DNA from 3 places in the Oceanobacillus sp. FSL K6-0118 genome. Region 3 is predicted to be linked to each of the others. Evidence: a T-box and tRNA genes for the amino acid it is inferred to sense, from the RefSeq annotation. Region 3 holds a T-box; the other regions hold tRNA genes.

The links. A T-box is a leader RNA that pairs with one kind of tRNA and senses whether it is charged. The one in region 3 lies ahead of thrS (threonine--tRNA ligase), so its partner is inferred to be a tRNA-Thr.
Region 1: it encodes a tRNA-Thr, which carries the amino acid that the T-box ahead of thrS (threonine--tRNA ligase) is inferred to sense. The anticodon was not compared.
Region 2: it encodes a tRNA-Thr, which carries the amino acid that the T-box ahead of thrS (threonine--tRNA ligase) is inferred to sense. The anticodon was not compared.

Annotation. Positions count from the first base shown of each region.
Region 1 covers NZ_JBBOVR010000001.1:3,199,730-3,202,026, forward strand. The annotation lists gene MHI02_RS16215 (hypothetical protein) at 1-84, shown strand, start outside; tRNA gene MHI02_RS16220 (tRNA-Asn) at 116-187, opposite strand; tRNA gene MHI02_RS16225 (tRNA-Arg) at 198-271, opposite strand; tRNA gene MHI02_RS16230 (tRNA-Ile) at 332-405, opposite strand; tRNA gene MHI02_RS16235 (tRNA-Gly) at 417-490, opposite strand; tRNA gene MHI02_RS16240 (tRNA-Phe) at 517-592, opposite strand; tRNA gene MHI02_RS16245 (tRNA-Ser) at 613-705, opposite strand; tRNA gene MHI02_RS16250 (tRNA-Ile) at 728-801, opposite strand; tRNA gene MHI02_RS16255 (tRNA-His) at 817-892, opposite strand; tRNA gene MHI02_RS16260 (tRNA-Gln) at 997-1,071, opposite strand; tRNA gene MHI02_RS16265 (tRNA-Leu) at 1,080-1,168, opposite strand; tRNA gene MHI02_RS16270 (tRNA-Lys) at 1,177-1,249, opposite strand; tRNA gene MHI02_RS16275 (tRNA-Thr) at 1,265-1,340, opposite strand; tRNA gene MHI02_RS16280 (tRNA-Asp) at 1,344-1,420, opposite strand; tRNA gene MHI02_RS16285 (tRNA-Met) at 1,427-1,503, opposite strand; tRNA gene MHI02_RS16290 (tRNA-Val) at 1,525-1,600, opposite strand; tRNA gene MHI02_RS16295 (tRNA-Glu) at 1,669-1,743, opposite strand; rRNA gene rrf (5S ribosomal RNA) at 1,874-1,988, opposite strand; rRNA gene MHI02_RS16305 (23S ribosomal RNA) at 2,057-2,297, opposite strand, start outside.
Region 2 covers NZ_JBBOVR010000001.1:990,397-992,693, reverse strand. The annotation lists rRNA gene MHI02_RS05215 (16S ribosomal RNA) at 1-31, opposite strand, end outside; tRNA gene MHI02_RS05210 (tRNA-Ile) at 274-347, opposite strand; tRNA gene MHI02_RS05205 (tRNA-Gly) at 361-434, opposite strand; tRNA gene MHI02_RS05200 (tRNA-Arg) at 603-679, opposite strand; tRNA gene MHI02_RS05195 (tRNA-Arg) at 693-769, opposite strand; tRNA gene MHI02_RS05190 (tRNA-Leu) at 771-859, opposite strand; tRNA gene MHI02_RS05185 (tRNA-Gly) at 865-939, opposite strand; tRNA gene MHI02_RS05180 (tRNA-Leu) at 964-1,048, opposite strand; tRNA gene MHI02_RS05175 (tRNA-Lys) at 1,056-1,128, opposite strand; tRNA gene MHI02_RS05170 (tRNA-Thr) at 1,137-1,212, opposite strand; tRNA gene MHI02_RS05165 (tRNA-Tyr) at 1,232-1,316, opposite strand; tRNA gene MHI02_RS05160 (tRNA-Phe) at 1,322-1,397, opposite strand; tRNA gene MHI02_RS05155 (tRNA-Asp) at 1,425-1,501, opposite strand; tRNA gene MHI02_RS05150 (tRNA-Met) at 1,514-1,590, opposite strand; tRNA gene MHI02_RS05145 (tRNA-Val) at 1,620-1,695, opposite strand; tRNA gene MHI02_RS05140 (tRNA-Glu) at 1,767-1,841, opposite strand; gene MHI02_RS05135 (hypothetical protein) at 2,100-2,297, opposite strand, start outside.
Region 3 covers NZ_JBBOVR010000001.1:2,533,546-2,535,842, forward strand. The annotation lists gene thrS (threonine--tRNA ligase) at 1-1,490, opposite strand, end outside; T-box leader at 1,559-1,785, opposite strand; gene ytxC (sporulation protein YtxC) at 1,841-2,297, opposite strand, start outside.

The DNA.
Region 1 (2,297 bases), 670 kb from region 3:
GTACTATTCCGTATCGAACCATTAATTGAGGAAATTATTGTATTAACCGAAATATACGAAGAGATTCGGGAAGTAAAAAAATGAATTGAATTCATTTCCAAATAATATAAAAAGGCTCCACAGGTAGGATTCGAACCTACGACCGATCGGTTAACAGCCGATTGCTCTACCACTGAGCTACTGTGGAATAATCTATACGCGCCCTAGAGGATTCGAACCTCTGACCCACAGCTTAGAAGGCTGTTGCTCTATCCTGCTGAGCTAAGGGCGCACTTATATTAACATACTCATGTATGGAATTTGAAACACCAATCACTTTATATGTTAGTAATGGGCCTGAGTGGACTCGAACCACCGACCTCACGCTTATCAGGCGTGCGCTCTAACCAGCTGAGCTACAGGCCCACTATCAATAATGGAGCGGGTGAAGGGAATCGAACCCTCATCATCAGCTTGGAAGGCTGAGGTTTTACCACTAAACTACACCCGCATATCGTGTCAATATTATAAATAAGATGGTGGCTCGGGACGGAATCGAACCGCCGACACACGGATTTTCAGTCCGTTGCTCTACCGACTGAGCTACCGAGCCAACTAATTTACTCTTATGTATGGAGGAGGTAGAGGGATTCGAACCCCCGCGCGGTTTGACCCGCCTGTCGGTTTTCAAGACCGATCCCTTCAGCCAGACTTGGGTATACCTCCACGTTATTATGGTTTCTACAAATGGACCCTGCAGGATTCGAACCTGCGACCGATCGGTTATGAGCCGATAGCTCTAACCAACTGAGCTAAGGGTCCATCATAAATAATTAATGGGGCGACCGGTGGGAATCGAACCCACGAATGCCGGAGCCACAATCCGGTGCGTTAACCCCTTCGCCACGACCGCCATCTTATAACTATGTATTTCTGATAGCAGCAGAGGGTATTTAACCCATGATCTTCACGGGTATAAACCATACGTTCTCGCCCACTAAGTTCTTCCCGAATAATTGGCTGGGCTACTAGGATTCGAACCTAGGATACACGGGATCAAAACCCGATGCCTTACCGCTTGGCTATAGCCCAATACTTCATGGTGCCGAGGACCGGAATCGAACCGGTACGGTAGTCACCTACCGCAGGATTTTAAGTCCTGTGCGTCTGCCAGTTCCGCCACCCCGGCAGATGTGATGAGCCATGAAGGATTCGAACCTTCGACCCTCTGATTAAAAGTCAGATGCTCTACCAACTGAGCTAATGGCTCGTACTTGTAATTTTATGGTGCCGGCCAGAGGACTTGAACCCCCAACCTACTGATTACAAGTCAGTTGCTCTACCAATTGAGCTAGGCCGGCATATGGCGGTCCGGACGGGACTCGAACCCGCGACCTCCTGCGTGACAGGCAGGCATTCTAACCAACTGAACTACCGAACCATAATTTGGTTGCGGGGACAAGATTTGAACTTGCGACCTTCGGGTTATGAGCCCGACGAGCTACCAGACTGCTCCACCCCGCGATATTTATTAGATAATATTAATGGTGGAGGATACAGGGATCGAACCTGTGACCCCCTGCTTGTAAGGCAGGTGCTCTCCCAGCTGAGCTAATCCTCCGACGCACAGAAGTACCAGTGCATGTGTTGCGACAGGATGTCGCGTACTTAACATGCCTTTCTTGAAAATGGTGACCCGTACGGGATTCGAACCCGTGTTACCGCCGTGAAAGGGCGGTGTCTTAACCGCTTGACCAACGGGCCAGGTAAAATTTACCAATTATTGACAAATAAATAATTTCACAGGTAGATTTCAAAAGTTAAAGTTTGAATCTACAACTAATCAACTAAAAGTCGATATTCTACCATTAAGGTACTGTGAAATAAATCTATTGCCTGGCGGCGTCCTACTCTCGCAGGGGGAACCCCCAACTACCATCGGCGCTGGAGAGCTTAACTTCTGTGTTCGGTATGGGAACAGGTGTGACCTCTCCGCCATCGCTACCAGACAATTGATATTCAATTAGGATTTGTATCCTGAAAACTAAATAAGAGTAAATGAAGACATGAAAAGAATTTAGTTAAGTCCTCGATCGATTAGTATTTGTCAGCTCCACGTGTCGCCACGCTTCCACCTCAAACCTATTAACCTCATCGTCTCTGAGGGATCTTACTCATTTAAAATGATGGGAAGTCTCATCTTGAGGGGGGCTTCATGCTTAGATGCTTTCAGCACTTATCCTTTCCATACGTAGCTACCCAGCTATGCTCCTGGCGGAACAACTGGTACACCAGCGGTATGTCCATCCCGGTCCTCT
Region 2 (2,297 bases), 1.5 Mb from region 3:
CGTCCTGAGCCAAGATCAAACTCTCCAAAAAAGTTTGTTTCAAATGAATGAAATTCATTTGAAATTCTTAGCTTTTAGAGGAAAAACCTCTATTTTTTAAAAAGAAAAACGAGTTTCTTTTTCTTGACATACTGGTTGTTTTGTTCAGTTTTCAAAGAGCAAAATTTATTATCGCTTCAAATAAGTAACTTTAATAATATATCATATTCACTATATCTTTGTCAACAACTTCTTAAAAGATATTTTTGGATCATCCAACTAAAATTCATTGGATGGGCCTGAGTGGACTCGAACCACCGACCTCACGCTTATCAGGCGTGCGCTCTAACCAGCTGAGCTACAGGCCCATTATAAAAATAATGGAGCGGGTGATGGGAATCGAACCCACGACATCAGCTTGGAAGGCTGAGGTTATACCATTTAACTACACCCGCACAATTTAATTAAATTTGTACTTTAGATTCAATCCCGACCAACATGCCTCTCCATCTACAAGCCTATTCAAGGAAGTCAATGCTTCGAGGCAACTCGTAGATTATTCGGTAGAAGTGTCGCTCGTGGCTGAGGTTATACCATTTAACTACACCCGCATAATAATAAGGTGGCCGAGAAGACAGGATTCGAACCTGCGACCCACAGCTTAGAAGGCTGTTGCTCTATCCAACTGAGCTACTCCCCGTGCACTATGTATATGGCGCGCCCGAGAGGAGTCGAACCCCTAACCTTTTGATCCGTAGTCAAACGCTCTATCCAATTGAGCTACGGGCGCATGGTGCCGAGGACCGGAATCGAACCGGTACGGTAGTCACCTACCGCAGGATTTTAAGTCCTGTGCGTCTGCCAGTTCCGCCACCCCGGCAAGAGTGGAGCGGAAGACGGGATTCGAACCCGCGACCCCCACCTTGGCAAGGTGGTGTTCTACCACTGAACTACTTCCGCATGATATTATATTAAGTAATGAAATGGTGCGGGTGAAGGGAGTCGAACCCCCACATCCGAAGATACTAGATCCTAAGTCTAGCGCGTCTGCCAATTCCGCCACACCCGCATAATGATGAGCCATGAAGGATTCGAACCTTCGACCCTCTGATTAAAAGTCAGATGCTCTACCGACTGAGCTAATGGCTCATTAAAAATGGTGCCGGCCAGAGGACTTGAACCCCCAACCTACTGATTACAAGTCAGTTGCTCTACCAGTTGAGCTAGGCCGGCGAATGATAAAGTTATTAAATGGTGGAGGGGGGCAGATTCGAACTGCCGAACCCAGAGGGAGCGGATTTACAGTCCGCCGCGTTTAGCCACTTCGCTACCCCTCCAACAATGGTGGCTCGGGACGGAATCGAACCGCCGACACACGGATTTTCAGTCCGTTGCTCTACCGACTGAGCTACCGAGCCATCATAATGGAATCTATTCATTTAAAATGGCGGTCCGGACGGGACTCGAACCCGCGACCTCCTGCGTGACAGGCAGGCATTCTAACCAGCTGAACTACCGGACCAATTCAAATATTTGGTTGCGGGGGTAGGATTTGAACCTACGACCTTCGGGTTATGAGCCCGACGAGCTACCAGACTGCTCCACCCCGCGATGTGAAAAATATAAGATTTAGAAGTTAATGGTGGAGGATACAGGGCTCGAACCTGTGACCCCCTGCTTGTAAGGCAGGTGCTCTCCCAGCTGAGCTAATCCTCCAACGCATTAGGATGTGCTAGTACATGTGTTGCGACAGGTCATCGCGTACTTAACATGACTTCCTTAAAAAATGGTGACCCGTACGGGATTCGAACCCGTGTTACCGCCGTGAAAGGGCGGTGTCTTAACCGCTTGACCAACGGGCCATTTCATATTTCGAATTAATTTGTCAACGCGCTTTAATATATCATATTTCAATGTTTGATGTCAACAAGAAATTTCATTTGACTTTATTCGCGTTTTTTAATCGGTTTTTAACAGCAAAATTTATATTAAAGCAAACTCATATAAATGTCAACATAAAATAATAAATTTTGTTTTTTAATTTTAACAATCGACAAAAACGCCCCCAAAATGACGCTTGTTATAATTATACACAATATTGAAAGAAGAGAAACTATATACTAGGATTCCTCTTCTTCTTTTTCATCCTTATCCAAGTTCACATCTTCTAGATCAAGCCAAGATAACATTTCTCCCACAACTATATTTACTTTTTCATTTACAATATCTTCCCCATATTTTTTCTTCGCCTTTTCAATAAAACTTAAAACCTCATCATTATATTTTATAATCGGCTCATCACTTTCAAGATTATTAAA
Region 3 (2,297 bases):
AATAAAACATCTAATTGAACAGTAGATAATGTTTCATCCTTACCTAAAGCAGTTTTAACTTGTACATCTAATTTTGGACCATAGAATGCTGCTTCTCCCTCTGCTTCCACATAATCCAAATTCAAGTCGTCCATTGTTTGTTTTAAAGTGGATTGTGTTTTTTCCCACATTTCATCGTCGTCAATATATTTTTCCTTATCCTCTGGATCACGATAAGAAAGACGGAAATAGTAATCTTCAATTCCAAAGTCTTTATATACATGTTGAATTAATTCTACAACACGAGTAAATTCTTCTTTTAATTGATCTGGTCTAGCGAAGATATGAGCGTCATTTAAAGTCATTGCACGAACACGTTGAAGTCCCGCTAACGCACCACTCATTTCATAACGATGCATCGTTCCAAGTTCTGCAATTCTTACTGGTAATTGACGGTAGCTCCATAGTTGATTTTTAAATACCATCATATGATGTGGACAATTCATTGGACGCAATACTAATGTTTCATTATCCATTTCCATCGGTGGGAACATATCATCATCATAATGATCCCAATGTCCACTTGTCTCATATAGCTCCTTACTCCCCAGTACAGGTGTATAAACGTGATCATATCCTAAACGTTCTTCCAAATCCACAATATAACGTTCGATTGTACGACGAATAGTTGCCCCTTTAGGAAGCCATAACGGTAGACCTTGTCCAACTTTTTGAGAGACGGTAAAAATCCCTAATTCTTTACCTAGCTTACGATGATCACGTTCCTTACGTTCTTCTAAAATATGAAGATACTCGTCCAATTGACTTTGTTTTTCAAATGCAGTTCCATAAATACGTTGAAGCTGCTTATTATTGCTATCCCCACGCCAGTAAGCTCCTGAAATACTTAAAAGTTTAAATGCTTTAATTTTACTTGTAGAAGGGACGTGAATTCCTCGACATAGATCAAAGTATTCACCTTGCTCATAAATAGTCACTTGTTCCCCTTCTGGAATATCATCAATTAATTCAAGTTTCAGTTCATCATTAATTTCGCGAAAACGTTCTTTCGCTTCTTCACGTGAAACTTCTACTCGCTTAATTTCAAGATTCTCATCGACAATACGTTTCATTTCTTTTTCAATCTTAGGAAGATCCTCTGGAGTGATTTTATATTCCATGTCTAAATCATAATAAAATCCTTCATCAATTACAGGTCCAACACCAAATTGAACGTCTTTATATAATCGTTTAATCGCTTGAGCCATTAAATGTGCTGTGGAATGGCGCATGATATCTATAGATTCATTATTTTTATAAGTTAAGATTTCTATTTTCCCACCATGATCAAGTTCGCGTCTTAAATCTACTTGTTCACCATCTAATTTAATAGCTATAGCTTGTTTCTTTAATCCTGGAGAAATGGATGCTGCAATCTCCTCACCAGTTGTTCCAATTGGAAATCCTTTTTCATTACCATCTGGAAATATTATTTTAATTTCTTCTGCCATGTTGCTTGCTCCTTTCTATCTGTAAACATATATTAAATTAAAAAACGCCCATCCCAATTGCATAACGCAAAAGGGACGAGCGTAGTATAATAGTTCGTGGTTCCACCCTAGTTCCCGCTAAAATTAGCGGCTCTACATCTTTAACGCAGATGATACGCTATTCCTTACTATAACTTCTGGAAAAGAGTTCAAAGGTGGTAATTATTCAGGCCTATAGAGGAAGCTTTCAGCCAAACGACTTCCCTCTCTAATCTATATGTATCCAAAATAATCATGTCCTTATCGTAACTTTTAACTTCAATAATGAATCTAAAGTGTATTATAGCTCTATAAAATTATAATTGCAAGTGCTATTGGTTTTTCATATTATAAAAAGGAAATTCTCGAGTAGGTTGGAATTCCGCTTTTTCTTGGAAAACATTAATGACGGTTAATGTTTTTGGTTCGGCGGGATCATCACCGTAGATTTTTACTTTCTCTGGCGCCATCGCAATTAGTGGCGATAAATTCATTTCAGTTTCATCTAATCCAAATAGGTATAAGGGTTCTTTCTGCATTAAAGTTTGTAAATCCATTTTTGAAAGGACTTCTCCATCTGCTGAATAAAAAGAAAACGAACTTCCTTGCAAAATATGAATGACTGGAATTCCTGGATCTTTTTTGCTAATATAAGTGCGTAAAGAGTTGATAAACGCTTGATGTTCTTCTTCTCTCTTATATTCGTCTATCGCTAGTCCTACATAATCAATCATTTCATTCCTGAATTCTTTTAGCCCAAACTTTACGATGGAATCATAATGTATAGTA